3 regions of the Cedecea sp. Ae19-4 genome follow, and region 2 is predicted to be linked to each of the others. Evidence: predicted binding sites of a transcription regulator. Region 2 holds the regulator's gene; each other region holds the start of a gene.
What was found. Region 2 encodes sigma-54, which starts transcription at its own class of promoters, with help from an activator protein. Its sites were predicted from a motif close to GTTGGCACANNTTTCGCTNT; they were not measured.

Region 1: the regulator sigma-54 is predicted to act here: its motif matches at 3,848-3,867, upstream of norV (anaerobic nitric oxide reductase flavorubredoxin).
Region 3: the regulator sigma-54 is predicted to act here: its motif matches at 9,013-9,032, upstream of glnA (glutamate--ammonia ligase).

The regions. Positions count from the first base shown of each region.
Region 1 covers NZ_JBCHWG010000001.1:2,664,808-2,675,065, forward strand. The annotation lists gene AAIE02_RS12585 (2TM domain-containing protein) at 1-265, opposite strand, end outside; gene AAIE02_RS12590 (molybdate ABC transporter permease subunit) at 370-1,128, opposite strand; gene AAIE02_RS12595 (extracellular solute-binding protein) at 1,125-2,057, opposite strand; gene norR (nitric oxide reductase transcriptional regulator NorR) at 2,153-3,694, opposite strand; gene norV (anaerobic nitric oxide reductase flavorubredoxin) at 3,916-5,367, shown strand; gene norW (NADH:flavorubredoxin reductase NorW) at 5,364-6,503, shown strand; gene AAIE02_RS12615 (oxidoreductase) at 6,886-7,965, opposite strand; gene AAIE02_RS12620 (sugar ABC transporter ATP-binding protein) at 8,142-9,647, shown strand; gene AAIE02_RS12625 (ABC transporter permease) at 9,644-10,258, shown strand, end outside.
Region 2 covers NZ_JBCHWG010000004.1:210,184-220,441, forward strand. The annotation lists gene AAIE02_RS22130 (GntT/GntP/DsdX family permease) at 1-654, shown strand, start outside; gene AAIE02_RS22135 (glycerate kinase) at 665-1,801, shown strand; gene npr (PTS phosphocarrier protein NPr) at 1,817-2,089, opposite strand; gene rapZ (RNase adapter RapZ) at 2,086-2,940, opposite strand; gene ptsN (PTS IIA-like nitrogen regulatory protein PtsN) at 2,987-3,484, opposite strand; gene hpf (ribosome hibernation promoting factor) at 3,566-3,853, opposite strand; gene rpoN (RNA polymerase factor sigma-54) at 3,876-5,309, opposite strand; gene lptB (LPS export ABC transporter ATP-binding protein) at 5,358-6,083, opposite strand; gene lptA (lipopolysaccharide ABC transporter substrate-binding protein LptA) at 6,090-6,641, opposite strand; gene lptC (LPS export ABC transporter periplasmic protein LptC) at 6,610-7,182, opposite strand; gene kdsC (3-deoxy-manno-octulosonate-8-phosphatase KdsC) at 7,179-7,745, opposite strand; gene kdsD (arabinose-5-phosphate isomerase KdsD) at 7,762-8,748, opposite strand; gene AAIE02_RS22190 (calcium/sodium antiporter) at 8,765-9,742, opposite strand; gene mlaF (phospholipid ABC transporter ATP-binding protein MlaF) at 9,972-10,258, shown strand, end outside.
Region 3 covers NZ_JBCHWG010000002.1:313,739-323,996, forward strand. The annotation lists gene polA (DNA polymerase I) at 1-1,144, shown strand, start outside; gene spfP (small protein SpfP) at 1,310-1,357, shown strand; gene yihA (ribosome biogenesis GTP-binding protein YihA/YsxC) at 1,478-2,113, opposite strand; gene yihI (Der GTPase-activating protein YihI) at 2,563-3,078, shown strand; gene hemN (oxygen-independent coproporphyrinogen III oxidase) at 3,269-4,642, shown strand; gene AAIE02_RS14265 (YshB family small membrane protein) at 4,671-4,793, opposite strand; gene glnG (nitrogen regulation protein NR(I)) at 4,906-6,321, opposite strand; gene glnL (nitrogen regulation protein NR(II)) at 6,330-7,379, opposite strand; gene glnA (glutamate--ammonia ligase) at 7,517-8,926, opposite strand; gene typA (ribosome-dependent GTPase TypA) at 9,303-10,258, shown strand, end outside.

The DNA of each region.
Region 1 (10,258 bases), on a different contig from region 2:
AGCGATACTCGCGAGCCACGCGGCGCTTAGCTTCAAGAATGCGCGTATTGAGCGCATCCTCAGGTTCACCGTCCGGCTCATTGTCGTCGTATAAATCCGTCACCTTGAGATCGAACGCCGCCGCAATCGCGCTCATGGTTTCCAGGCTTGCCTGGCCGCCATTTTCAATACGCTGAATAGTTCTGACGCTCAGGGAAGAGAGTTCGGCCAGCTGCTCCTGGGACCAGGCGCGGGACAAACGCAACGCTTTAATGTTGTTACTCATGGCTGGAGATCCTCAAATGATTTAACCCGCCCTGACTATGGCTCAGCCCGCGCCACTTCAACACGACAGCGACACGACATCAACCCGACAGCAACCTGACAGCCCTAATGCGCCGCTTTTCGCCGGGCAAAAGCAAAGCAGATAATCGGCAGAGGCAAAGTGAACAGCAGCAGCAGCCATACTAAAGTATAAACCGCATCCACGCCGTCGTTTTGCAGATTGGTATACAGCTTGACGGGGATCCCCTGAGGGAAATAGGCAAAAATCATCACGATGCCAAATTCACCGATGGCCCGAACCCAGGCCACGGCAAGCGCCGACGCAAGTCCCGGCGCGGATATCGGCAAAGCAAGGCGCAGGAAGCGCTGCCAGGGCGAGGCCCCGAGCGTGCGCCCGGCTTCAAGGATCTCTTTCGGCACCGCGGCAAACGCGGAACGGGCGGCGGTAATAAAGTAAGGCAGCGCGCCGTAAACCTGAGCCAGCACGAAAGCCCCGGGGTTATTCACCAGCGTCAGCCCGAAGCGGGACAGCCACTCCCCCGCCAGGCTATACGGCCCCCAGGCGGAAATCAGCAAAATCCCCATCGCCAGCGGCGGCGTAAGCAGGGGAAGCAACACCAGTGCCTCAACCAGCAGTCGACGCCGGCCTTTGGCCCAGGCCAGCCACCATGCCACCGGCAGCCCCAGCGCGACAACAATCATCAGCGCCAGGCCGCCCAACCCAAGAGAAACGGCAATCGCGCTACCGTCTCCCCAGGCCAAATGAAACCCGTGCCACGGCGTGACGCCCAGCAAAGTCGCAAACGGAATCGCCAGCAGAAGCAGTGCCGGGAGCGACAGCCACATTGCCGGGCTACGCATCATTGCGCGTAAATCGCCTGGCCTTTAGGTGCCGCATAGCCATTCGCTTTAAACAGCTTCTGGCCTTCGGCGCTGCGCATAAAGTCGATAAACTTCTGCCCCTGCGGCACGCCGTTCGGGGCGTTTTTCAGCACGGCAGCGTAATAGACCAGCGGCTGGGTATGCAGCACCTGATCTTTCCCGGCGCTGTCCTTGATGGTGAAGCTCACGGTGTCGTACCACTGTTTGGCTTCATCAGGGTTGCTGAGGTTGATCTCATCCGGCAGCGCGATGTACGGCAGTTTGGCGGAAATCACTTCGCTTTCGTACCCGGCGGCGGCGTCAACCTGCCCGCTCTCCAGCCGCGTCAGCAGGCCACCTTCCAGGCTGACCTGGGCAGGGTTTTGTACTTCCCCCATCACCTGCTTCGCCACGCCCGGCTGCTGGTAATATTTTTCCGCCAGCAGCAGCGTAAAGACAATATTCTGCCCTTTAGGATCGTTATACGGATCGGTACGGCCAAACTTCAGCCCCGGCGTCGCCAGCACTTTCAGCCAGCTGGCGTCTTTTCCGTTCGCGGCGGCAAACTGCGGCGCGTATTTTCCTTTCGGGCTATAGGCGATAACCATGCTGGTGCTGGCCACCGGCACGGCATCGTCAATCAGCCCGGCATCTTTCAGGATTTGCATAGGGCCAGGGGTGATGGAGACAAACACATCGGCGGTAATTTTCTTGCTGGCGAGCAGCCGCGCCATTCCGTAAGCGCCTTGCCCCTGCCCCTGGTAATCACCGTGGTTTTCTTTCGCGAAGGCCGGACCGAGGGACTGGTCCATGACCTTGCCCATCGAACCTGCATAGGTGACGCGAATATCGGCAGAAGCCAGCGCCGAAGCGCTGAAAAGAAGTGAGCAAAGCGCCAGGGCGCCCGCGCTGCGTGCTGAAGTCAAAGCCATAGCATCCTCGTTATATATAAAAATACACAGCGATTATCCGCGCCGCTTCGCCGCTAAACAACGAGTTTGTATGATGAATTTATCTGCGGTTGAAGTTAAGAGGTACTCCCTTGGGGTGATTTCACTCCCAGCCGCTTCGCCAGCCGGTGGAGGTTGGCCACATCGACGCCGAGCTGCCGGGCGCTGGCCGCCCAGTTATTGCCGTTACGGGCAAGCGCTTCCCTAACCTGGCCGCGCTGAAACGCATCGGTCGCTTCTCGCAGGCTGGCAAAAGGGTTTTCTACGGGTGGCGTTTCTGGCTCGTGGGCTACCACATCCAACTGGCCAGCAAGCTGGAAATGTTGAGGCTGAAGCACAAGCTCGCCCTGTGGGTAACCGGCGCGGGCCAGCACAATCGCGCGATAAATGGCGTGTTCCAGCTCGCGGATATTTCCCGGCCAGCCATACTGCGCCAGAAGCATCCGAGCCGATTCACTCAGCCCAACCTGTTTCAGCCCCATCTTCACGCGGCTTTGCTCGCAGAAAAAACCGGCCAGCAGCGCAATGTCCTCTCCCCGCTCGCGTAACGGTGGAATGTGCAGCGGAAAAACGCTCAGGCGGTGAAACAGGTCGGCGCGAAACTCGCCGGCCAGTACCTGCTGGCGCAGATCGCGGTTAGTCGCGGCCAATACCCGAACATCCACGCGCTGGCTGCGATCGTCCCCTACCCGCTGAATATCACCGTACTGCAACACGCGCAGCAGCTTGGCCTGCAGCGCCAGCGGTAATTCACCGATTTCATCGAGAAACAGTGTGCCGTTATCCGCCATTTCAAACTTGCCGGTACGGTGATGAATCGCCCCGGTAAAAGCGCCCTTCACATGGCCGAACAGCTCACTTTCCGCCACGCTTTCCGGCAGCGCGGCGCAGTTAAGGTAAACCAGCGGACTTGCCACCCTGGCCGATCCGGCGTGAATCGCCCGCGCCACCAGCTCTTTCCCCACGCCAGTCTCGCCGGTGATCAGCACGTTCAGATCGGAACTGGCAACGATATCAATCTCTTTTTTCAGCTGGATGATGCCCGGCGAGCGGCCAATCATCTCCCCGGCGGCCTCCCGCGCAATAGCGGGCTGTACCGTGCCTTCCGGCGTTTGTTTTTCAAGCTGTTCCAGCAGCAAAGCATTGTTCAGCGCCCCGGACGCCAGTACGCCAATCAGCCTGAGCTCCTCATCGCTGAAGCTGTCGAACTGATAAGGATCCATGCCGTCCACGGTCAGCGCCCCGATGAGCGTCTGGTCGGCAAACAGCGGCAGCCCCAGGCAGGCGTGAACTTTGAGTTCTTCATGGTCTGGAATCAGGCCGTCATACGGGTCGGGCAGCTCGCTGTCGGCCGGGAAACGCACCACGTCACCCGCGCGGGCAATGGCCTCCAGTCGCGGATGAGCGTCCACGGCAAAGCGCCGCCCCAGCACATCGAGGGCAAGGCCGTCTATCGCCAGCGGGTAAAAATGCCGCGACTCGTAGCGCAGCAGCGCCGTGGCATCACCGCCGAGCAGCTTTCTCAGGGTTCGGATAACGCGGGTAAAGCGATCGGAATGGCTGATGCCGCTCTGCAGTTCGATTGCAATGGCGGCGAGAGAAGACATCGACAGGCTCATAGGGAGGCTCCTGGAACGCGAGGCGTTCAGCTTACGCCTGAGTAGTCAAAATGACAAACATCAGAGTCATTATGACCAAAAACAAAAATGTCATTATGACAATAAAAAAGAACACAAAAAACAACAAATAATTAAAAATCAATAAATTATAAAACTGGCACGATACTCGCAATAACACCGTCATTGAAGTACTTAACGCTATGACATCAATGAGGTTCTCAATGGCTATTCAGGTTAAAAACAACATTCAATGGGTTGGGCAACGTGACTGGGAAGTGCGTGATTTTCACGGCACGGAATATAAAACGCTACGCGGCAGCAGCTACAACAGCTACCTCATTCGCGAAGAGAAAACTGTCCTGATCGACACTGTGGACCACAAGTTCAGCCGCGAGTTTGTGCAAAACCTTGAGCGTGAAATCGACCTTAACACGCTCGACTACATCATTATCAACCACGCGGAAGAAGACCACGCGGGGGCGCTGACCGAGCTGATGTCACGCATCCCGCACACGCCAATCTACTGCACCGCCAACGGCATCGACTCCATTAATGGTCACCACCATCACCCGGAGTGGAACTTTAAGGTGGTGAAAACCGGCGACAGCCTGGACATCGGCAATGGCAAACAGCTGATCTTCGTTGAAACGCCAATGCTGCACTGGCCGGACAGCATGATGACCTATCTGACCGGCGACGCGGTGCTGTTCAGCAACGACGCCTTCGGCCAGCATTACTGCGACGAGCATCTGTTTAACGACGAAGTGGATCAGACCGAGCTGTTCGAACAGTGCCAGCGCTACTACGCCAACATCCTGACGCCATTCAGCCGCCTGGTAACGCCAAAAATTACCGAAATCCTCGGCTTCAACCTGCCGGTGGAGATGATTGCCACTTCCCACGGCGTGGTCTGGCGCGACAACCCGACGCAAATCGTTGAGCTGTACCTGAAATGGGCCGCCGATTACCAGGAAGACCGCATCACGCTGTTCTACGACACCATGTCGAACAACACCCGCATGATGGCGGACGCCATTGCCCAGGGCATTCACGAAGTTGACCCGCGCGTGGCGGTGAAAATCTTCAACGTGGCACGCAGCGATAAAAACGAAATTCTGACCAACGTGTTCCGCTCCAAAGGCGTGCTGGTCGGCACCTCCACTATGAACAACGTGATGATGCCGAAAATCGCCGGGCTGGTGGAAGAGATAACCGGGCTGCGCTTCCGCAACAAACGCGCCAGCGCCTTCGGCTCCCACGGCTGGAGCGGCGGCGCGGTCGATCGCCTTTCCACCCGCCTGCAGGACGCCGGGTTTGAAATGTCCCTCAGCCTGAAGGCGAAATGGCGTCCGGACGGCAACGCCCTGGAACTTTGCCGCGAACACGGTCGCGAAATCGCCCGCCAGTGGGCGCTCTCCCCGCTGCCGGTGGCTCAGGCTTCAATCACCGTCGCTCCGCTAGCCGAAGAAGCAAAAGCAGAATCCACCGGCGCCGACCTCGGCCCCCGCATGCAGTGCAGCGTTTGCCAGTGGATTTACGATCCAGCGCAGGGCGAACCGATGCAGGCCGTTGAGCCAGGCACGCCATGGAGCGAAGTGCCTGACAGTTTCTTGTGCCCTGAATGTTCGCTGGGCAAAGACGTCTTCGACGAACTGGCAACGGAGGCCAAATGAACAACGGCATTGTGATAGTCGGCTCAGGCTTTGCCGCCCGCCAGTTGGTGAAAAATATCCGCAAACACAGCGCAGAGGTGCCCATCCGGCTGATTGCCGCCGACAGCGCCGACGAGTACAACAAACCGGACCTGAGCCACGTCATCAGCTTAAACCAGCGGGCCGAAGCGATGACCCGCCAGCAGGCTGGCGCGTTTGCGGAGCAGTTCAACCTGACGCTGCACGCCAATAGCTGGGTCAGCAGCCTTGACCCAAAAAATAAACGGGTCAACTGCGGCGAGCAGCAGTGGCGCTACGACAAGCTGGTGCTGGCGACCGGCTCTGCCGCCCTGCTGCCGCCCGTTGCCGGCAAAGAGCTGATGACGACGCTCAACAGCCAGCAGGAGTATCAGGCCTGTGAAGCCCGGCTGCGCGACGCCCGGCGGGTGATGATCCTCGGCGGCGGGCTGATCGGCAGCGAGTTGGCGATGGACTTCTGCCGTGCGGGCAAAGAGGTTGTGCTGGTGGATAACGCCAGCCACCTGATGGCGTCGCTGCTTCCGGCAGAGGTTAGCGGCCGACTGCAATCCCGCCTGAACCAGATGGGCGTCGAGCTGCTGTTCAACCAGCGTCTGGAAGCGGTGAGCCAGGCGGAGTCAGGGCTGTGCGCCACGCTTAACAACGGACGTGAGCTGCAAGTTGATGCGGTAGTGTCCGCCATCGGCCTGCGCCCGAACGTCGGGCTGGCGCAGCATGCAGGACTTGAGGTTAACCGGGGCATCCTGGTGAACAGCCAGCTGCAAACGTCTGACCCGGATATTTACGCCCTCGGCGACTGCGCAGAAATCGATGGCAAAGTGCTGCCGTTCCTGCAGCCGATTCAGCTCAGCGCCATGACGCTGGCGAAAAACCTGCTCGGGGCGAGCGACGCGCTTTCCCTTCCGGCGATGCTGGTCAAGGTGAAAACGCCGGAGATGCCGCTGCACCTGGCCGGAGAAACCCACCGCCGCGACCTGACCTGGCAGATTAGCGCCAGCCCGCAGGGGCTGATTGCCAAGGGGATGGACGCTGCACAGCAGCTAAGGGCGTTTATCGTCAGCGAGGAGCATATGAAGCAGGCGTTTAGTTTGGTGCGGGAGTTAACTTCAGCGCCTTAAGCCTGGCCGTTTCTATGCAAACATGGCTAAAGTCCCGTTCACCTTAAGTAAAGTTTTATATTTTGCCACCGCGTCGATGAACGTCTCAGGGGAGTCACCGTCACTCCCCTGAGAACCCGGACTCCCGGCGAAATAAATCGACCGCTGAAGCGGCAGACCTCCGTTTTATCTCCCAGTCCTGGGTCGGCTGAGATGCGTTCCCGACGCTCTCAGCCTCCGGCCGTTCCCGACGGCCGGACCCTGGCCAGTCGGAGAGAAAACGGAGGCGATTTAAGCCGGAACCGTGCCTCGCTTTACGACTAACGTTGTCCTCAACCACGACGTCGCTTCTGGTTTTTCCCCTCTCCCCTGTGGGGAGAGGGTTAGGGTGAGGGGCAAATCTTTACAACGCCTCAACTTTCTCCAGCGCCGCCAGCAAACTCTCCGGCGACAGCGCCACCGGCAGCGCATGAATCGACTCCCCGGCCTGTAAAGTACGGGCAATCACCTTATCCAGGTCGGCACGATTATGGATATCCACATCCAACTGCGCCAGTTTTGTTGGCAGATTGAAACGCTTATAGGCCTGCGTCAGCTGCGCCAGAACATCGTCCTGCCCCAGCAGTGCGCTCTGTACCAGAATCCCGTAGGCCACTTTCGTGCCGTGCAGGAAGCGGTCGGTTTGCGGCAGCGTCGTCAGACCGTTATGGACGGCATGCGCGGCGGCAACGCGGGTGTAACGTTCGCCCAGGCCACCCACCATCCCGCCCCCGGCAATAATCGCCTCGACCACGTCCAGAAACGCCTGACTTAACTTGCCCTGGCGCTGATCTTCCAGCGCTTGTTCGCTGCGCTCCAGCAAAACATCGCGGATCGCCAGCGCCGCACCAATACCGAGGCGCACGGTCAGCGGCAGATTTTCCGGCTGCGGGCTAAGCACCACCGCTTCGTACCACTTCGCCAGCGTGTCACCGACGCCGGCCAGCAAATATTCCTGCGGCGCACGCAGGATAATTTCCGGCTCCACCAGCACCAGATGGTTAGCATCGTTGAAAATCTCGAAGCGCAGCGCCTGGCCGGCGTCGTTGTACCACACAGACAGCGGCGTCCAGGCCGCACAGGTTGCCGCGATGGTCGGGATTGCCACCACTGGCGCATTCAGCCGACGAGCAACCACTTTGACCGTATCCAGCAGCGCTCCACCGCCGAGGCCGATCACCACCTGACGTTCACCAGACTCCGCCACCAGCCTCTGCACGTCGCTTTCGCTGCAGTGCCCACCAAACTGAATATGCTTCGCGCCGGGCAGCGAAAACGCCGTCGGCAGGAAAGGCCGGGCCGCCGCAAACGCGCGTTCGCCGTAGATCCAGACTGCGTTATTCAGCTGATCTTCGCTGTAAAACTCAGTCAGACGAGCAAGGCTGCCGGGGTGTGAATAGTAATTCGCGGGGCCGGTAACCACGCGGATAGCGGTGCTGGTCATGATGCATTTCCTTTTCTTCGCTGGCGGGATATATTCTATGCCGATGATATGTCCAGACATCTGGACGGCTAATATCATTTTGCTTTATCTTATGTCTTTTCGTTCATTGCCCGCAACCCAGAAGGCCGTTAAAAATTCGACAGATCAATTCATTAAACCCGGAAGTCGCCGCCGCTATGACCACGCTTAACCGCCTTGAGATGCGAGAAATCTCTATCGCCTTCGCGGGCTTTAACGCGCTGAGCCAGGTGAATTTCCGGCTGGAGGGCGGCTCGGTACATGCTTTAACCGGCGCAAACGGCGCGGGTAAATCCACGTTGATGGCGGTGCTTTCCGGCGCGCACGAGGGTTACCAGGGCGAAATCCTGATCGACGGTGAAACGGTGACGATCCGCAACCCGCGTGACGCCAAACTGCTGGGGATCCATCTGGTGCAGCAGGAAGTGGACGTTGCCCTGGTGCCGGGCCTGAGCGTGGCGGAAAACATCATGCTCGATAAGCTGGCCGAAACGGGGCATGTCTACCGCTGGTCGAAAATTTACCGGCAGGCTCGAGAAGCGCTGGCGCAGCTCGACGTAGAGATCGACGTCAAAAAACGTATTGAGCAATGCACCCTGGCGGAAAAACAGCAAATCCTGCTGGCGCGGGCGCTCTCACATCATTGCCGCTTTCTGATCCTCGACGAACCCACCGCCCCGCTGGACAGCCAGGAAAGCGAGCATCTTTTCCGCGTCGTGCAGCGACTACAAAGCGGTGGTATTGGCGTGGTGTTTATCTCCCACCGCATCCATGAACTGAAAGCCATTTGCGACCAGATGACGGTGCTGCGCGACGGCAAGCTGGTGGACAGCGGCCCGATGGGGCATCTCAGTGGCGAAGAGATTGTAGAGAAAATGCTGGGCCACCAGCTGGACGACATTTATCCCCCTCACCGCCCGCCGGTTGAGGGCGACACGCTGCTGGCAGTGGAAGGTCTGCATGACGATGTGCTGCTGCGCGACATCTCGTTACGCCTGCGCAAAGGCGAAATTCTGGGTATTGCGGGCCTCGCCGGAGCGGGGAAAACCGAGCTTTGCAAAGCGCTGTTCGGCGCCACCCGCAGCACGCTTGATCGCGGCGAATTAAAAGGCAAGGCCTGGCGCCCGACCGACCCGGCGGATTCCGTCACTCGCGGCGTTGTGCTGGTGCCGGAGGAGCGCCGCAAAGAAGGCATTTTTATCGACGAGTCGGTCACCATGAATCTCGCCGTCAGCGCCGACAGCCAGTTTACCCGCTGGGGGCTGTTCGACTACCGCAAAGCTAAGCACTGGGCGGAGGAGACCATTCAGCAGTTGGGCATTCGCACCAGCGGCCCGGCGCAAGCGCTGCGCCGCCTGTCCGGCGGCAATCAGCAAAAAGTGGCCATCGGCAAATGGCTGCGCAACGAAGCCGACGTGCTGATTTTTGATGAGCCAACCAAAGGCGTAGACATCAAAGCCAAAACCGACCTCTTCGTGCTGATTGACAAGCTGGCCCGTCGTGGCAAAGGGGTGATTTACGCCTCGGGCGAATTTGCCGAGCTGGTCGGGCTGTGCGATCGCATCTGCGTGCTGTGGGACGGGCGCATCGTCGCTGAGCTGGACGGCCACCAGGCTACCGAAGAAACCTTATTACTCTACTCCACCGGAGGAACCCCCGCGTGAGCAAAGCATTATCCCTTAAGGCCAGCGCGTCAGGCCGCCAGCAGTTCTTTGACTTTCTCTACAAATGGGGGATGTTGCTCACCGTGGTGGCCCTGGTGGCGCTGTTCGGCATCGCGTCCGACAGTTTCCTTGAGCCGAACAACATCATCAATATTCTGCGCTCCATCGCCATCGTGACGGTGATCGCCATCGGCGTGTCAATCTCGCTCACCGTGGGCGGGTTTGATTTGTCCGTCGGCTCGACCGCCTCGCTGGCAAACGCGCTGGTGATTTCGCTGTTCGTCTGGCACGGCTTCGGCACCACCGAAGCGATTCTTATTACCCTGGTGCTGTGCACGCTGGTCGGGCTATTCAACGCCTTCCTGATCGTGGTGCTGAAAATTCCCGACATGCTTGCCACGCTTGCCAGCCTGTTTGTGATTCAGGGCGTGGCGATGACCTACAGCTACGGTGGATCGATCACCGAAAACATGGTGCTGCCGAGCGGCGACATGGCGGAAGGGACGATTCCCGCCGCCTTTGGCCTGCTCGGGCAGGTGCCGACCATCGTCATCATCATGCTGGTGGTCACGCTGGTCGCACAGCTCGCGCTCTCTCTGACCAAACATGGC
Region 2 (10,258 bases):
AGCAGTGAGTTGATTGCCGGGGAAAAAGAAAAGGCCTTGCCTGCGTTTGGCGCGGCAATAGCGGCGCCGCTGGTGGCTATTTGCCTGCTTGCACTTCGCCCGATTGCCGGCATTGCGATTGATCCGCTGGTTGCGTTGCCGATAGGCGGCCTGATTGGGGCTATAGTGATGGGGCAGTGGCGGCAGACAAATCATTTTATGGTGTCGGGGCTGGCGCGTATGTCTCCGGTGGCGATTATGCTGCTGGGGACCGGAACGCTGGCCGGGATCATCGCCAACTCCGGCTTGAAGGATGTGCTGATTAACGGTTTAACGGCCTCCGGTATGCCGTCCTACCTTCTGGCACCTTTTTCCGGGGCGCTGATGTCCATGGCTACCGCATCAACAACGGCAGGAACGGCGGTGGCTTCTGCGGTGTTTAGCTCAACGCTTGTCGATATGGGAATTTCTGCACTCGCCGGGGCGGCAATGATCCATGCCGGGGCGACGGTGCTTGACCATATGCCGCACGGCAGCTTTTTCCATGCCACCGGGGGCAGCGTGAATATGCAGGTTCATGAACGCTTAAAACTGCTTCCCTACGAAACAGCCGTTGGTTTGGCCATCGCTTTTGTTTCAACCCTGATGTTTGGTGTGTTTAATTTAGCGGGTTAATGAGGTTGCCATGAAAATTGTTATTGCCCCCGATTCTTTCAAAGAGAGCCTGAGCGCGATGCAGGTCGCCGAGGCCATTGAGCAAGGTTTTCGCGAGATTTACCCGAACGCAGAGTATATCAAGCTGCCGATGGCCGACGGAGGAGAAGGGACCGTTGAATCGATGGTTGCCGCGACGCACGGGCAAATTATCCCTGTAACGGTGACCGGCCCGCTGGGGCTGCCTGTTGAGGCTTTCTTTGGCATCACGGGCGATAGCGAAACAGCCATCATTGAAATGGCGGCCGCTTCAGGGCTGCATCTGGTGCCGCCCGAAAAACGAAATCCGCTGCTGACCGGCACTTTTGGCACCGGGGAGCTTATTCTGGCGGCGCTGGATCGCGGCGCACGTAAAATCATTATTGGTATCGGTGGCAGCGCAACCAACGACGGCGGGGCCGGCATGATGCAGGCGCTGGGCGTCAGGCTTCGTGATGCACAGGGTAATGAGCTTTGCGCAGGCGGTGCTGCCCTGGCTGAGCTTGCAGAGATTGATGTTAGCCAACTGGATGCCCGCCTGGCACAGTGCGACATTCTGGTGGCCTGTGATGTCGATAATCCGCTGTGCGGTGAGCGCGGTGCGTCAGCGGTCTTTGGGCCGCAGAAAGGCGCTACGCCCGAGCAGGTTATGCAGCTTGATACTGCACTCAGGCATTATGGCGAACAGCTGGAGCACATCAGCGGTAAGGATGTGATTGCCGTAGCAGGTGCCGGGGCGGCAGGGGGCATGGGGGCGTCTTTGTTTGGTTTGCTTCATGCCCGCCTGCAGCCCGGTGTGGAAATTGTCACCGAAGCTTTGCGGCTTGCCGAGGCTGTTCAGGGGGCGGACCTGGTTATCACCGGAGAAGGGCGTATAGACAGCCAGACCATTTATGGCAAAACGCCGATAGGCGTGGCGAGAGTGGCGAAGCGTTTTCAGGTGCCGGTTATCGCGCTGGCTGGCGGTATGACGACTGATTACGGCGTAGTCCATCAGCACGGGCTCGACGCTGTATTTTCGGTGCTTAATCGGGTTCAGACGCTGGCGGAGGCGTTGGAAAAGGCGGGTGAGAATATTTGCGTGACAGCGCGTAACGTTGCCGCAGTATGGAAAATTGGGCGCGGTTAGATCCGCGCACGGCGGTTAGTCTTCGTCAAATCCGGCATTGAACAGAGCAATCACGGCCGCCAGGGCTTGCTCTTCTTCCGGGCCTGTGACTTCTATTTCTATGTGGCCTCCTTTGGCGGAGTCCAGCATCAGGAGGGCAATCACGCTGCTGGCTTCAGCTTCGGTGCCCGCTTCGTTTCTCAGCATCACTTCTGCGTCAAAACTTTGTACCAGCTCAAACAGTTTCATCGCCGGGCGCGCGTGCATGCCCAGCTTGTTGGTGATTTCAACGGTCTGCTTTACGCTCATGTTTTACGTTTTTCCAGCGTGCGGTGACGGGACTGGACGTTCTTCCCGCGTGAGCGGAAGTAGTCAGCCAGCTGCTCTGCAATATAAACCGAACGGTGTTTACCGCCGGTACAGCCAATCGCCACGGTCAGGTAGCTACGGTTGTTGGTTTCAAGCATCGGTAACCATAACTCAAGATAGCTGCGGGTCTGGTAGATAAAATTGTGTACTTCTGTGTGCCTGTCGAGGAAGGCGGCGACAGGGCGATCGAGGCCGGTCATTGGACGCAGTTTTGGATCCCAGTGCGGGTTAGGAAGAAAACGCACGTCGAACACATAATCGGCGTCAATCGGTATGCCGTGCTTAAAGCCAAAAGACTCGAACACCATGGTGAGTTCGCGTTCACGTTTACCCAACAGACGAGTACGCAGCATCTCCGCCAATTCGTGTACCGACATTTCGGAGGTGTCGATGATCAGGTCCGCGCGGGATTTTAGTGGTTCGAGGAGATCGCTTTCTTCGTCAATCGCACTTTCCAGAGAGAGATTTTTGCTGGAAAGCGGATGAAGGCGGCGCGTGTCACTGTAGCGGCGGATTAGCGTATTACGATCGGCATCAAGGAACAGCAGCTGCGGAGAAAAAGCGTCCGGCAGGCTGTCCATTGCGTGCTCGAAGATTTCCGGCGACTCCGGCATGTTGCGCACGTCTATGCTGACGGCAGCAGAGATTTGCCGATCGGCAAGCGTTTTTGCCAGCTCTGGCAACAGGACAACCGGCAGGTTATCCACGCAATAGAATCCCATATCTTCCAGTGCGCGCAAGGCTACAGACTTCCCTGAACCTGAGCGGCCGCTGACAATCATCAGCACCATGTAATCATTCTCCCGATTTATCTGTCTGAGACATCAAACGCGCCGATTATTCATTTTCGCTGTCGTGATCGACTTCTGTTTCAGTAATTATCTGGTAAAGCTCTTCGTCACTGCCGGCTGAGCGCAGCCTGCGACAAATGGTTTTATCCGCCAGACGCTTGGCCACCAGGGAAAGCGTGTGCAGGTGGGTTTTTGTCTGGTCAGCAGGTACCAGTAACGCAAATAACAGGTCAACCGGTTGATTGTCGATGGCATCAAAAGCGATTGGCGTTTCCAGTTGAATAAAGACGCCGACGGCGCGAAGCGTATCTTCCTCCAGCTTGCCGTGGGGAATAGCGATACCGTTGCCAATGCCGGTACTGCCCATACGCTCACGGGTCAGTACGGCTTCGAAAACGACCTGCGGTGGAAGGCCAAGCTGTTTGGCTGCCAGTTCGCTGATGATTTCCAGCGCACGTTTTTTACTCTGGCAGTGGACGCCACTGCGAGTACATTCCTGGTTAAGGACATTGCTCAGTTGTAGAGCGGAATCGTTGTTCATCATAAGTTCACCTAAGCACTTTTGTGCAAACGGCCCGCGACTTAAGCAGCGGGCCGGCCATATGCACATCGGATGCCCGGATTATCAGTGTTGTTTTAGTTTATCTTTGTGTTTCGTTAACTGTCGGGCCAGTTTATCAATCAGGCCGTCAATCGCCGCATACATGTCCTGGCCTTCGGCACTGGCATGCAGTTCTCCACCGTTCACATGCAGCGTAGCATCCGCTGTATGGGTGACTTTTTCCACCTTTAATACAATATAGACCTGGTTGATTCTTTCGAAGTACTGCTCCAGTTTGGCAAACTTCGAGTTCAGAAATTCACGCAGTGCTTCAGTGATCTCGACGTTTTGTCCCGTAATGTTGAGCTGCATAGTGTCTTCCTTATCGGTAAAGTCACACCAGCTGTTTACGCTGGTTTGACGGTGGAATGGATAAAGACTCTCGGTACTTCGCAACTGTGCGGCGCGCCACCATAATACCTTGATCCGACAGTATTGAGGTTAACTTACTGTCGCTCAGCGGTTTGGCGGGGTTTTCCGCAGCAATTAACTTCTTCACCAGCGCCCGAATTGCCGTGGAGGAGGCTTCACCGCCGCCTTCGGTATTGACGTGGCTGGAGAAGAAATATTTCAATTCAAAGATGCCGCGTGGACTATGCAAATATTTCTGAGTGGTCACCCTCGAAATTGTCGACTCGTGCATGTCCACTGCCTGAGCAATATCGGCCAGCACCATCGGTTTCATATGCTCTTCACCGTGCTCAAAGAAGGCCTGCTGCTGTTCGACAATGCATCGGCTCACGCGCAATAACGTATCATTGCGACTTTCCAGGCTTTTAATCAACCATTTCGCTTCCTGCAGGTTGCTGCGGATGAACTGCGAGTCGCTGTCATTGCGCGTGTTGCCGCTCATGGCTGCGTATTGCTGATTGATTTTGAGGCGCGGGATGCTGTCTGCGTTAAGCTCTACAACCCAGCGCGTCAGGTGCTTACGCACCAGTACATCAGGAATAACGTACTCAGGTTCACCCGTTTGGATCGACTGGCCGGGGCGAGGATCGAGGGACTGAATCAGGCACATGGCCTCTTTAAGCGCGTCCTCTTTGATACGCGTGACCCGCATCAACGTCCGGAAGTCGTGATTTGCCAGCAGATCTAAATGATCGCTAACAATAAGCCGGGCTTCCGCCAGCCATGGGGTCTCTTTGGCGTACTGAGAAAGCTGAATTAACAGGCAATCGCGTAAGTCTCGCGCTGCGACGCCGACGGGATCAAAACGTTGGATGCGTTTGAGGACGGCTTCCACTTCGTCAAGGCTTACATCGTCGTGGCCCAGACTTTCCAGAATGTCTTCCAGCGGCACGGTGAGATACCCGGTTTCATCCACTGCATCGACAATAGACGTCGCGATAGCGGCGTCCGTATCGGAAAATGGCGTCAAATCGACCTGCCACATCAGGTAGTCCTGCAGGGACTGGGTGGTCTCGCCCTGGTAGACAGGCAGCTCGTCGTCCAGATAGTCAGTTCCCGTACCTGAAGGCGTTCCAGCGGTGTAAATTTCATCCCAACTGGCATCCAGCGGCAGCTCATCGGGCATCTCTTTCTGCTCGAGGGCTTCACGGGTGTCCATTGCTTCGCTCTCAGGCACTTCCTGAGTATCGATCTCATCATGCAGGTCGGTTTGCTCAAGCAATGGATTACTGTCCAGTGCCTGCTGGAGTTCTTGCTGAAGCTCTAACGTTGAGAGCTGAAGCAGACGGATGGCCTGCTGCAGCTGGGGCGTCATAGCAAGTTGTTGGCTAAGCCGTAATTGCAAACCTTGCTTCATGTTCAGAGCAAACGTCCTCAAATAAGTCGTGTAAGACTTCCCACCCTATCAGAGTCTGAACTCTTCGCCCAGATAGACTCGCTTAACTTGCTCGTCTTCAAGGATTTCTTCCGGTGTACCGTGGGCAATCAGATGCCCCTGACTAACGATGTAGGCGCGTTCGCAGACGGCCAGCGTTTCGCGGACGTTATGGTCTGTAATCAATACGCCGAGGCCGCTGTCACGCAGGTGCTCGATAATGCGTTTGATATCAATAACGGAAATAGGATCAACCCCGGCAAAGGGTTCATCCAGCAAAATGAACTTCGGGTTTGCCGCAAGCGCGCGAGCAATTTCTACGCGGCGGCGTTCACCGCCGGACAGTGACTGCCCGAGGTTATTACGCAGGTGCGAGATATGGAACTCTTCCATCAGCTCGTTAGCGCGATCGTCACGCTGCTCTGACGTCAGATCATCGCGAATCTGCAGCACCGCCATCAGGTTATCAAACACGCTCAGGCGGCGGAAAATGGACGCTTCCTGCGGCAAATAGCCGATGCCGCGACGCGCACGAGCATGAAGTGGCAGCAAGCTGATGTCTTCTTCATCAATAATGATGTTACCTGCATCGCGGGGCACGATCCCCACTACCATATAAAACGTCGTGGTTTTACCGGCGCCGTTTGGCCCGAGCAGCCCAACGATCTCACCTGATTTAACGGTCAGGCTGACGTCTTCGACTACGCGGCGGCCTTTGTAGGCTTTGGCCAGGTTTTTCGCAATTAAAGTTGCCATAACGAATCAGTTACTCTTTTTTGGTGCCGGTTGCTGGCCGTTTTTGTTTTGCAGCTGAGACGGCACCAGCACGGTGGTCACGCGTTTGCCTTTCTCGCTAAACGCCTGCATTTTTTGCTCTTTCACCAGGTAGGTGATCTTGTCGCCGGTGATGTTGCTGTCCAGCTGTTCAAGGTAAGCGTTGCCGGTCAGTACAACGAAATCTTTAGCCAATTCATAATGCATGGTGGACGCGTGGCCTTTTACCGGCTTACCGTTGTCCTGCATTTGATAGAAAGTAGCTGGGTTACCGTAGCCATCAATCACCTCTTTGCCTTGTTCACCGCCTGGGCGGGTCACAACGACTTTATCGGCGTTGATTTTGATCGTGCCCTGAGTCACAACGACATTGCCGGTAAAGGTAACGACGTTGCCCTGCATATCGAGAGACTGTTGGTCGGATTCGATATGAATAGGTTGGTCGGTATCACCGGTCAGTGCCCAGGCTGACAGCGGTACGGCAAAAAGCGAACCAAGCAGAACAAGTTTAAGGCTGAGTTTGTTTATTCTGGATTTCATATGAGGTTTTAACCTTTTCAATCAGCTGTGCAGTTTGGCTGCGTAAGTTGCCACGCATTTTCAGGCCACTGGAGTTAAATGTGGTGCCGTACAAAGTCACCAGGTCGTCAGAAGCGACATCCTGAGTAATTAAATTCACCTGCGCATTGTCCGTCGTGATTCTGCGTAACTGAGAGTCAGGTGTTAACGCTGTGACGACGACGTTGCCATACAAATAAAGCATTTTGTCATCGGTAAGTTTGGCGCGATCCGCCTGAATTTCCCAGGTGGCGATTTTATTTTCATCGTACTGGGTCATGACAGGCTTGGTGAACCATGAAATACCCGTATCCGAGAAGTATTCAACGTGTTGAGCAATAAGCTTATAGTTCAGCGCGCCCTGTGGGTTGTATACGACTGTCGTGGAAAATTCGCTTTGATAAGTTGGCGTATCGCTGTTAACGGTTACGCCGGACTCGTCCTTCTCCGTCAGATTCAGGCCGATAAGCACTAATGCCGCAATGGCAAGCAGGAAAATAATCCAACGTCTGGTCTTGCTCATATGGATTGCCCTTTTGCCTCATCAAGCTTGCCTTGCGCCATCAACAGGAGATCGCAGATTTCCCGCACTGCGCCTCGCCCGCCGCTGATTCTGGTCACGTAATCCGCTTTTGGCGTCAATAATGGGTGGGCGTCTGCAACGGCAACGCTTAAACCGACCCGTTCCATGACTGGCCAGTCGATCAGGTCATCGCCAATGTAGGCAACCCGATCGGGAGAAAGCGCAACCTTTGACAACAGATCGTGGAACGCCACAACTTTATCGGATTGCCCTTGATAAAGGTGGGTAATGCCCAACGTTTCGCAGCGATCTTCCAGCAGTTTTGCTTTCCTGCCTGTAATAATAGCGACTTCAATTCCGGAGGTCAGGGCGCAGCGAATGCCATAGCCATCGCGTACGTTAAAGGCTTTCAGCTCTTCACCGCTGTTGCCCATGTAAATAAGGCCGTCAGACATTACGCCGTCAACGTCCAGAATCAGCAGGCGAATCTCTTTCGCTTTCGCTATGACCTGCGCGCTTACCGGCCCGTAGCAGGTATTAAGCAGCGCATCATGGTTACTCATTAAGGCTAATCCTTTTTTAAACTACGCCCGCGCGTAGCATGTCATGCATATGTACCACACCCAGCAACTGGTCGCCATCCGCCACCATAACCGAAGTAATATGGCGTGACTGCATCAGGTTTAATGCGTCCACAGCTAATGTGCCAGGGCGTACGCGAATGCCTCCCGTTGTCATGACATCCGCAATACGTAAGGTATGTAAATCAACACCCATATCGAACACGCGACGTAAATCGCCATCGGTAAAGATGCCCTCTATTTTCATCAGGTCATTGCAGATGACCGTCATCCCCATATTTTTACGGGTAATCTCCAACAGCGCATCCCGCAAAGAGGCTTCTTTGCTTACGTGCGGGATATCATCACCCGTGTGCATGATATCGTTCACGCGGAGTAATAGCTTACGCCCCAGCGCGCCGCCAGGATGAGACAGAGCAAAATCTTCAGCGGTAAAACCACGAGCCTTCAGTAACGCCACGGCCAGCGCATCGCCCATAACCAGCGTCGCCGTTGTGCTGGAGGTTGGCGCGAGGCCGAGAGGGCAAGCTTCCTGAGGCACTTTGATGCACAGATGAATATCCGCTGCACGGCCCATTGAGCTTTCCGGGCGGGCGGTCATGCAAATCAAAGGCACCTGAAGGCGCTTTAATACCGGGATGAGCGCCAAAATTTCGTTCGACTCGCCGGAATTAGAAATCGCCAGGACGATATCCTGTGCCGTGACCATGCCTAAATCACCGTGGCTGGCTTCTCCTGGGTGCACAAAAAAGGCTGGCGTGCCGGTACTGGCAAAGGTTGCCGCGATTTTTTTCCCAATATGACCCGATTTTCCCATCCCCATGACAACAACTTTACCGGGACAATAGAATATCTTCTCACAGGCCAGCGAGAAATCGTCGTTGATGTACTGGTCGAGTTGAGCCAGGCCTTCACGTTCAATATTGAGCACGTCTTTGCCCGCTTGTTGAAAGTCAAAACCCGGCGCTAAATCTATATGAGACATAATTCCCGTTTCCGCTTTATTCGACGACAGGTGGCGCAACGAACCACAGCACCACAATCCATATGATGAATCCACATGTTAACAGAGCGCCCGCGAGCTTGCCGATTTGGCGAGGTTTGCGCCAGCAGAGCAGGGCAAAAACAGCACTTACCGCTAACATCAACCAATAATCCCGGGCAAAAGCTAACGGGTTGAGGTGGCCCGGTGCCACCAACGCAGGAATGCCAAGCACAAACACAACGTTAAAAATGTTCGAACCGATGATATTACCAATCGCAATGTCATCTTCGCCCTTGCGCGCGCCGGCTATGGCGGTCGCTAATTCCGGCAGACTGGTACCAATCGCAATGATCGTCAAACCGATAACCAGTTCGCTTACGCCAAAATAATGGGCAAGCACCGAGGCATTATCGATGACCATCCGCGTTGCCATCGGCATAATAACCAACGCCACTCCCAGCCATAAAAATGCGACGGACAGACTGCCTTCTTGAGGGAGTTCGGCCTGCTGCTCCCGCGTCAGACTATCGATCCCCTGTCGTTCCGCAAGGCGGCCTATTCTAATGATAAAGAGTAGATATAACACTGCGATTGTCAGCAGCATGACGCCCTCGGCCTGCGTCAGTTCACCGTCATAGAGAAACAGACCTGCGGCGGCACTCACCGCCAACATTAGAGGCAATTCACGACGTAGAATATCGGAATTAACGGTAAATGGGTGCAGCAGCGCGGCGAGCCCCAGGATCAGCATAATGTTAGTGATATTTGAGCCGATAGCTGTCCCTACGGCCAAATCCAACTGGCCGTGCAGCGCTGACGTACTGGCGATGATAATTTCAGGCAGTGAAGTGCCAATGCTGACCACCGTCATGCCGATAATCAGCGGCGGGATCCCGATGCTGCGACAAAGTATCGCTGCGGCGAAAACTAAACGGTCGGCACCATAGACCACCAGGAGTAAACCAATAATTAATAGCGCCGTAGCTAACAGCATGAAAAATCCTTTATTAGGGTATAATCGCCGATCCTGAGGGGCTGAAGGGTCGGGCAAAACGAAGTGCAGCCTGAGCCTGGCGATAAGTCTTAATTCTGACTTTATGCGGCGAAAAAGTAAAACAAATGCCAGCTTTCGCTAACCTGCGCAGGTAATATTCTGTAAAAATGTTGGGTTTTAGCATCCCTTTGAGGCCATGCTTGCCGGCAAACATAAAAAAGGAAGGGCGATGAGTCAGACAGAAGCCAATCTGGTTGAGATCCGTGGGATGAGTTTCTCTCGCGGCGAGCGCCAGATCTTCGAGAATATTTCGCTGACGGTACCACGCGGCAAGGTGACGGCGATCATGGGGCCATCGGGGATCGGTAAAACTACGCTGTTGAAGCTTATTGGTGGGCAGATCCAGCCGGACAGCGGCGAGATCCTTTTTGATGGTGAGAACGTACCGTCGATGTCGCGCTCACGGCTTTTTACCGTGCGTAAACGCATGAGTATGCTGTTCCAATCCGGCGCCTT
Region 3 (10,258 bases), on a different contig from region 2:
TCCGGCTATTTTGCACGCGCATTCTGGTGAGCTGACTAAGCGCCTGGCCGAGCTTGAACGCAAAGCTCATGAAATCGCCGGAGAAGAATTTAATCTCTCTTCTACAAAGCAGCTGCAAACCATTCTCTTTGAAAAGCAGGGAATTAAGCCGCTGAAGAAAACGCCGGGCGGAGCGCCTTCTACGTCCGAAGAGGTGCTTGAAGAGCTGGCGCTGGACTATCCTCTGCCGAAAGTGATCCTGGAATACCGTGGCCTTGCGAAGCTGAAATCCACCTATACCGACAAGCTACCGCTGATGATTAGCCCGATAACCGGGCGCGTGCATACGTCTTATCACCAGGCAGTTACGGCCACCGGGCGTTTATCTTCTACCGATCCTAACCTGCAGAACATTCCTGTTCGCAACGAGGAAGGGCGCCGTATTCGTCAGGCCTTTATTGCGCCTGAGGACTACGTGATTCTTTCTGCGGACTACTCGCAAATTGAACTGCGTATCATGGCCCACCTCTCCCGCGATAAAGGCCTGTTAAGCGCCTTTGCCGAAGGCAAAGATATCCACCGCGCCACCGCTGCGGAAGTGTTTGGTCTGCCGCTAGAAAGCGTCACCGGCGAACAGCGTCGCAGTGCGAAGGCAATTAACTTTGGTCTGATCTATGGCATGAGCGCCTTTGGCCTTTCCCGCCAGCTCAATATTCCGCGGAAAGAGTCCCAGAAGTATATGGATCTCTACTTCGAGCGTTATCCGGGTGTGCTGGAGTATATGGAGCGTACGCGTGCTCAGGCGAAAGATCAGGGTTATGTTGAGACGCTGGATGGCCGCCGTCTCTATCTGCCGGACATCAACTCCAGCAACGGTGCTCGCCGCGCCGGTGCGGAACGTGCTGCGATTAACGCCCCTATGCAGGGTACTGCCGCCGATATTATCAAGCGCGCGATGATTGCAGTCGACGGCTGGCTGGAGACAGACAAGCCACGTGTGAAAATGATCATGCAGGTGCACGATGAACTGGTGTTCGAAGTGCACAAAGACGACGTGGAAGCGGTGTCTAAAAAGGTGCATGAGTTGATGGAAAGCAGCATGAAGCTCGACGTGCCGTTGCTGGTGGAAGTCGGCAGTGGCAAAAACTGGGATGAGGCGCATTAATCGACAATTGCTCAGGTCATGTTTTTGTAACTAAGCAACATAAGTCATAGCTTTTTGTGATGATGATTCAAGAATGTGATGCAAAAAGTGAAAAAAAACTACAAAAAATGCTTTTTTGAGCGATTAAAAAGGAGTAAAGTTATTCGCGTAGGGTACAGAGGTAAGATGTTCTATCTTTCAGACCTTTTACTTCACGTAATCGGATTTGGCTGAATATTTAGCCGCCCCAGTCAGAAATGACTGGGGCGTTTTTTATTGCGCGAAAGAAAAGAAAAACGCGGCCAGGGCCGCGTTGTGAACTGAGAGTGAGCAGACGATCCTTGAAGGGACGAATTACTCTTCAGCCGCTTCCTCTTCCACCGCCGGCGGAAGATCGTTGTACCAGCTATCCAGCTTCAGGCGCAGTTTATCAACGCCGGTTTTCTTCAGGGAAGAGAACGCCTCGACCTCGATATTTCCACCAAACGCCAGAATCGCTTCACGCACCATATTCAGCTGTGCTTTACGCGCGCCCGATGCGAGCTTATCGGCTTTGGTCAGCAGCAGCATGACTTCGATATTGCTGGCTACTGCCCACTCAATCATCTGCTGATCGAGATCTTTCAGTGGATGACGGATATCCATCAGCACGACCAGGCCTTTCAGACTGTTACGCTTTTGCAGGTATTCCCCCAGCGCGCGTTGCCATTTGTGTTTCACCTCTTCCGGGACTTCGGCATAGCCGTAGCCAGGTAAATCTACCAGGCGTTTGCCTTCGGCAACTTCAAACAGGTTGATGAGCTGCGTACGGCCAGGGGTTTTACTGGTACGCGCCAGGCTTTTCTGATTGGTCAGCGTGTTCAGCGAGCTGGATTTCCCCGCGTTAGAGCGGCCTGCGAAAGCAACCTCAATACCGGTATCAGAAGGCAGATGGCGAATGTCCGGTGCGCTGAGCACGAACTTAGTCAGTTGATAGTTCCAGTTTTTCAAAACGGTTGTCTCCGTCAGGTAAGCATTTGCCGGGGATTATACCTGAACGAGCGGAAAACGCCGTGTTTCTCGCCAGAAGCAGAAGGCTTACAGCGAAGTGGATTGATTTTGTAAGTCATTTGCTATGGTAAATGGCAGATATCCCGGTGAATATTGGCAACGATTTATTCAAGAGTGGTTTATTTTCAAATAATTAACTGATTAGTTCATTGTGGGGGAAGCCGTGAATGTGGGCGGCCACCTTGTTAATAACAAGCGTAGCGGTAAAGTGAGTGTGTCGGCGAAGGAAGGACAGGGTTGTCTCAAGCTAACATGGAATATTTGCTCCTTTACGGGGGCCAGAATAAGAAAAAGGCGACGGGTTAACCTGTCGCCTTTTTTCTTTGCTTGCTTTCTGCTAGATTCCGCCGCAATTCTATACTGAATAAAATGGCTTAAGACGACTTATCATGAAGCAACCAAACTCGGCACCACAAGGTAAAAAACCGGCAAAAGCACGCCGTAAATCACGCGAAGAGCTTGACCAGGAAGCGCGTGAGCGTAAGCGCCAGAAAAAACACAGCGGCCACGCAGCGGGGAGCCGCGCGAATGGTGGCAATCAGGCGAAAGGCGGCAAATCATCGGGTCAGGCGAAAGACCCTCGCATTGGCAGTAAAAAACCTATTCAACTGGGCGTAACCGATGCAGCACCGGTCGCTAAACAGCACAAACCGAAGAGCGAGAAACCTATGCTAACACCACAGGCTGAGCTGGATATGCTGGAAAACGATGAGCGCCTGGATGGGCTGCTGGAGCGTCTGGAAGCAGGCGAAACCCTTAGCAAGGAAGAGCAGTCCTGGGTGGATGCGAAGCTCGACCGCATCGATGCACTAATGGAACAGCTCGGCATCGCCTGGGAAGACGATGAAGAGGAAGAAGAAGAAAAAGCGGATGATTTGATGCGTCTGCTGAAGGGCGGTAACTGACGTTTACTCCTATGGGATTACCTGTTCTTATTATGGTTATTCCGCTGGTGTGTTATCTGCTGTGGTTATTCGTTAAACTACGGCGGCTGTCGCGGCTGCAGAATTCGCTGCGGCGAAGGGTTATGGCTCGTGGAATGAGCGGGCCAGCTTCGCCTCGTCGGCGCCGGCGACAACACCGCAAGGAGTGAGTATGTCTGAGCAGTTAATCGACTGGGATCTGGCTCTGATCCAGAAATATAATTATTCAGGGCCGCGTTACACCTCTTATCCAACCGCACTGGAATTTTCTGAAGCCTTTGGCGAACCGGCATTTTTGCAGGCGGTTGCCCGTTACCCGGAGCGGCCGCTGTCGCTTTATGTGCATATCCCGTTCTGCCACAAGCTTTGCTATTTCTGTGGCTGCAATAAAATTGTGACCCGCCAGCAGCACAAGGCCGACCAGTATCTCGATGCTCTGGAGCAGGAAATCATCCACCGCGCGCCGCTGTTTGCGGGCCGGCAGGTTAGCCAGCTGCACTGGGGCGGCGGGACGCCAACTTATCTGAGCAAAGCGCAAATAAGCCGCCTGATGGCGCTGCTGCGTGGCAATTTCCATTTTAATGATGACGCGGAACTGTCTATTGAAGTTGACCCGCGTGAAATTGAACTGGATGTGCTCGACCATCTTCGGCAGGAAGGCTTTACCCGCCTTAGTATGGGCGTTCAGGACTTCAATAAAGAAGTGCAGCGCCTCGTCAACCGCGAGCAGGACGAAGCGTTTATCTTCGCGCTGATCGAGCGTGCGCGGGCGTTGGGGTTTACTTCCACCAACATTGACCTGATTTACGGCCTGCCAAAGCAAACGCCGGAAAGCTTTGCCTTCACGCTCAAGCGCGTAGCCGAGCTAAGCCCGCATCGCCTTAGCGTTTTCAACTATGCGCACCTGCCGACGCTATTCGCCGCCCAGCGCAAGATTAAAGACGCTGATTTACCGAGCGCGCAGCAGAAGCTGGATATCCTGCAGGAAACCATCGGCTCGCTGACGGGGTCTGGTTACCAGTTTATTGGGATGGATCACTTTGCCCGCCCGGACGATGAACTGGCGATTGCCCAGCGGGAAGGCAAACTACACCGTAATTTCCAGGGGTATACCACTCAAGGGGATACCGATCTGCTGGGGCTTGGCGTGTCGGCAATTAGCATGATTGGCGACTGTTACGCGCAGAACCAGAAAGAGCTAAAGCGCTATTATCAGCAGGTGGATGAGCAGGGCAATGCGCTGTGGCGTGGCCTGGCGCTCACGCGGGACGATTGCATTCGCCGCGATGTTATCAAGGCGCTGATCTGCAACTTCCAGCTTAACTTCGCCGACATTGAGCAGGTATGGTCGCTGACGTTTGCGGATTACTTTGCCGAGGACTTAGGCCTGCTGGCGCCGCTGGCGAAAGATGGGCTGGTGAAGGTCAGTGAGCAGGGGATTCAGGTGACCGGCAAGGGACGCCTGCTGATTCGCAACATTTGCATGTGCTTTGATGCCTACCTGAGGCAAAAGGCGCGCCTGCAGCAGTTTTCCAGAGTGATATAAAAAAGGCGGGGTTTCCCCGCCTTCTCTTTTAGCTAAAGAAGCTCACCAGTAACGCGCACATCACCGCGGCTACTGCCGTCTGTGGCGAATGGCCAGCGGCTGCACCAGCTTCGGCGCCGCGCGTGACCATATGAATTACGGATTCCAACATAACTGACTCTCCTGCCTGAACGCGCCCGATCATACTTAACCCGGCGCGGCAGTAAAGTACAAAATAGCAGCAATTTGCGGGCTGATTTGCTTCTTTACAAAATGGCCGAACGTTACTCCATACCCAGCTCTTTTAGCTTACGAGTCAGCGTGTTTCGGCCCCATCCCAGCAGGCGAGCCGCTTCTTGTTTATGCCCCTGAGTATGTCTCAGCGCAGTGGTTAGCAGCGTGCGTTCCATTTCCGGCTGCGCCTCAGAAAGCAGATCCTGATGGCCGGAGCGCAACGCTCGTTCCGCCCACTGTGCCAACAGCATGGCCCAGCTGTCCGGGTTGGTCTGCGTGACCCCGCCGCTTTCGGTCACTGTCGTTTCAAACAGCTCGCTCGGGAGATCCTGAATAAGCACTTCCTGACCCGCTGCCATGACCGTCAACCAGCGACAGGTGTTTTCCAATTGGCGGACGTTGCCGGGCCAGGCGAGACGCGTTAAGGCGTTTTCCGTTTCCGGATGCAGCAGCTTTGCTTCCACGCCCAGTTCGCGCGCGGCCACTTGCAGGAAATGGCGTGCCAGACGCGGAATATCTTCCCGACGCTCGCGAAGCGGAGGCAGGTGCACGCGGATGACGTTCAGACGGTGGAACAAGTCCTCACGAAACTTGCCTTCCTGTACCCGCTGCTCAAGGTTCTGGTGGGTTGCCGCAATGATGCGGACATCCACTTTTACCGCCGCGTAGCCGCCCACGCGGTAAAACTGTCCGTCGGCCAGCACGCGCAGCAAACGAGTCTGAACGTCCAGCGGCATATCACCTATTTCGTCGAGAAACAGCGTGCCGCCGTCAGCCTGTTCGAAGCGCCCCTGGCGAATCTGGTTGGCGCCGGTGAAAGCCCCTTTTTCATGCCCGAACAGCTCTGACTCGATTAAATCTTTGGGAATAGCCGCCATATTGAGCGCGATAAACGGCGATTTAACCCGCGGGCTGTGGCGGTGCAGCGCGTGCGCCACAAGCTCTTTACCGGTCCCGGATTCGCCGTTAATCAGTACGCTGATGGAGGAGCGCGACAGACGGCCAATAATACGAAACACGTCCTGCATCGCCGGGGCTTCGCCGATGATGTCGGTCGTTGGCCCGTTATCCGGCGCATTTCGCGGCTGCTGCTGTTCCTGATAGTGGCTGATCGCGCGTTCAACCAGCGCTACCGCCTCGTCGATATCAAACGGTTTTGGCAGATAATCGAAAGCCCCTTGCTGATAGGCGCTAACGGCTGCGTCTAAATCCGAATGCGCGGTCATGATAATGACCGGCAGCATCGGGTGGCGCTGCTTAATCTGCTTTAACAGGGCAAGACCGTCCATGCCGGGCATACGAATGTCCGACAGCAACACGTCCGGGGTTTTGGTCGCCAGCGCGTCCAGCACCTCATTGCCACTCTCAAAGGTGGTGCAGCTTAATCCGGCTCCGGTTAACGCGCGCTCAAGGACCCAGCGGATGGAGCTATCGTCGTCAACGACCCAAACTATCCCTCGTTGCATAATGACCTCTACTTCCGAATAGGCAGGTAAACCGAAAATTCGGTATGACCAGGCCAACTGTTGAATTCGATTTTCCCCGAATGCTGGTCGATGAGGCTACGCGCGATGGAAAGACCCAGCCCGGTGCCGCCTTCTCGCCCACTGACCATCGGGTAGAACAACGTGTCCTGCAAATGTGCCGGGATACCCGGGCCGTTATCTTCAATATCTATGCGTGCCGCGAGGCGGTAGCGAGAACCGTGCAGCGTCAGCTGGAAAGCGGTACGGGTACGCAAGATAATCTCGCCCCCTTCGCTACCCAGCGCCTGCAGCGCATTGCGTACGATATTCAGTAAAACTTGCTCAATTTGGTCAGGGTCGTGCGCAAACTCCGGCAAACTCGGATCGTAATCCCGCACAAGAGTGACGTTATCCGGCAGCTCCATCGACACGAGTTTCACCACGCGTTCGGCAACTTTATGAATGCTTTCGGTGACGTGCATGCCCGGCTGCTGAGGCCCTAGCAGACGATCCACCAGATTACGTAGGCGGTCCGCCTGCTCAATAATGACTTTGGTGTACTCCGTCAGCGACGGGTCGGGGAGCGCTTTACTCAGCAGTTGCGCCGCGCCACGTAAGCCGCCTAACGGATTTTTAATCTCATGTGCAAGGCCACGAACTAAATCTCGGGCAGCAATCTGCTGCGCGTGTTGCAGCTGTTCCTGACTCAATCGACGCTGATTATCCATCGGCGCCATTTCCATCAGGATGTACCCTTCCGGCAGCTTTTGCGCCGTCAGAGAAAGAATGTGCGATCGGCCATCAATGACCAGCGTCACTTCGTTGTCGGTAAACCCCTGGCCTGCCATCAGGCTTTCCTGCATGACGCCAATATTCAACGAGAAATAACTCAATAGATCCGGCAAAGGTGTGCCGTACAGCTTGCGTGAACTCTGCGCCAGCAGCTGCTGAGCCGCAGGGTTGGCGTAGTGAACCGCCAGCTCGTCATCCACGAGCAGGATGCTGTTGATGAGAGAATTCAGAATCTGCCCAGCATCGGGCAGCGCGCCAGTTGCCATACAGCAGTCTCCGTGCACCGTTTTAGTGCATTATAGTCTTTGAGTGACAAAAAACAGCGTCACAGGAGGATCCGATGGAGAAAAAAGCCCATCCGAAGATGGGCCAAAGTTTCCACGGCAACAAAAAACAACTTCAATTAGACGCTGTAGTACAGCTCGAACTCTACCGGATGCGGAGTCATGCGCACGCGGTCGTTTTCTTCAGTGCGCAGAGCGATGTAAGCATCGATAGCGTCGTCGGTGAATACGCCGCCCGCAGTCAGGAACTCACGGTCTTCGCTCAGTGCATTCAGTGCTTCTTCCAGAGAGCCAGCAACCTGTGGGATCTCTTTCGCTTCTTCTGGCGGCAGGTCATACAGGTTTTTATCCATGGCTTCGCCTGGGTGGATCTTGTTCTTAATACCGTCCAGACCGGCCATCAGCAGCGCTGCGAAGCACAGGTATGGGTTAGCCGCTGGGTCCGGGAAGCGCACTTCGATACGACGTGCTTTCGGAGACGCAACCACCGGGATACGGATAGAAGCAGAACGGTTACGGGCAGAGTAAGCCAGCATAACTGGAGCTTCGTAGCCTGGGACCAGACGCTTGTAGGAGTTGGTGGTTGGGTTCGCCAGGGCGTTGATCGCTTTAGCGTGTTTGATAACACCCCCGATGTAGTACAGCGCTTGCTCAGACAGGCCAGCATATTTGTCACCGGAGAACAGGTTTACGCCGTTCTTGGACAGGGACATGTGGCAGTGCATGCCGGAACCGTTATCGCCAAACATTGGTTTTGGCATAAAGGTCGCGGTTTTGCCGTAAGCGTGAGCCACGTTGTGTACAACGTATTTGTAGATCTGAATTTCATCAGCTTTTTTGGTCATGGTGTTGAAGCGGGTTGCCACTTCGTTCTGACCAGCGGTCGCCACTTCGTGGTGATGAGCTTCAACAACCAGGCCCATCTGCTCCATGGTCAGACACATAGCAGAACGCAGGTCCTGAGAAGAGTCGACCGGTGGCACTGGGAAGTAACCGCCTTTCACCGCTGGACGGTGGCCTTTGTTACCGCCTTCGTATTTGGTGCCGGTGTTCCATGCGCCTTCGATATCATCGATAGCTACGTGGGAGCCGGAGATAGAGCTGCCGAAACGAATGTCGTCGAACAGGAAGAATTCTGGCTCTGGCCCGAACAGAACGGTGTCTGCGATGCCGGTAGAGCGCAGGTAGTCTTCAGCGCGTTTTGCAATAGAACGCGGGTCACGGTCGTAGCCCTGCATAGTGCCTGGCTCGAGAATGTCACAGCGGATAATCAGGGTAGAGTCCGCGAAGAACGGGTCGATTACCGCCGTCGTTGGGTCTGGCATCAGCACCATGTCGGATTCGTTGATACCTTTCCAGCCACCAATCGAGGAGCCGTCAAACATTTTGCCTTCTTCGAAGAAGTCAGCATTTACCTGATGAGCAGGAATAGTGACGTGCTGTTCTTTACCTTTAGTGTCGGTAAAGCGCAGATCAACAAACTTAACTTCATGCTCATTCAGCATCGTCAAAACGTGTTCAGCGGACATACTTAAACTCTCCCGGATTGGTGTAGTCGTCGTGGTAACGAGGTAATCAAACACTTCTTAATGTGGCTTTTCGCCATAAAATGTTTAAAGCGAAATCTGTGCCAACTTTTAAATCACCCTAAAAAGGCGCTATCATGCGCACCATAGTGCAAAAGGGCTGCACCAGGATGAATAATTTGCACCAATATAGTGCTTCAGTATGAAACCTGAGCACCATATTGGTGCAATTTACGTTATGGCTCCCTTTTTAGCTCCGTGAAAGCGATCACAAACCCTTACTTTCTGCATTGTTTGTAAAGGTTCTTTGTGATCCTGTTCTGTCCTTCGATTAATACGTGTACAATAACGCGCTATTTCTAATGCCTGAGGCAAAGTTGTGATCGAAAATCTGCGTAATATCGCCATCATCGCGCACGTTGACCACGGTAAAACTACCCTGGTTGATAAGCTGCTGCAGCAGTCTGGTACCTTCAGTGAGCGTGCTGAAACTACTGAACGCGTGATGGACTCCAATGACCTGGAGAAAGAGCGTGGGATTACCATCCTCGCTAAAAACACCGCTATCAAATGGAATGACTACCGTATCAACATCGTTGATACCCCAGGACACGCCGACTTCGGTGGTGAAGTTGAGCGCGTAATGTCAATGGTTGACTCCGTTCTGCTGGTGGTTGACGCAATGGATGGCCCAATGCCGCAGACGCGCTTCGTAACCAAGAAGGCGTTTGCCCATGGTTTGAAGCCGATCGTGGTTATCAACAAAGTTGACCGCCCTGGCGCGCGTCCTGACTGGGTTGTGGATCAGGTCTTCGACCTGTTCGTTAACCTTGATGCGACCGACGAACAGCTCGACTTCCCAATCATCTATGCATCCGCACTGAACGGCATCGCGGGTATGGATCACAATGATATGGCGGCGGATATGACGCCACTGTACCAGGCCATTGTCGATCGCGTACCGGCACCAAGCGTTGACCTCGATGGTCCACTGCAGATGCAAATTTCCCAGCTGGACTACAACAACTACGTTGGCGTAATCGGCATCGGCCGCATCAAACGCGGTAAAGTGAAGCCAAACCAGCAGATCACTATCATTGATAGCGAAGGGAAAACCCGTAACGGTAAAGTCGGTAAAGTACTGACTCACCTGGGTCTGGAGCGTATCGAGTCTACCGAAGCTGAAGCTGGCGACATCATCGCTATCACCGGCCTGGGCGAACTGAACATCTCCGACACCATTTGCGATCCGCAAAATGTTGAAGCGCTGCCAGCGCTGTCCGTAGATGAACCAACCGTTTCCATGTTCTTCAACGTCAACACCTCTCCGTTCTG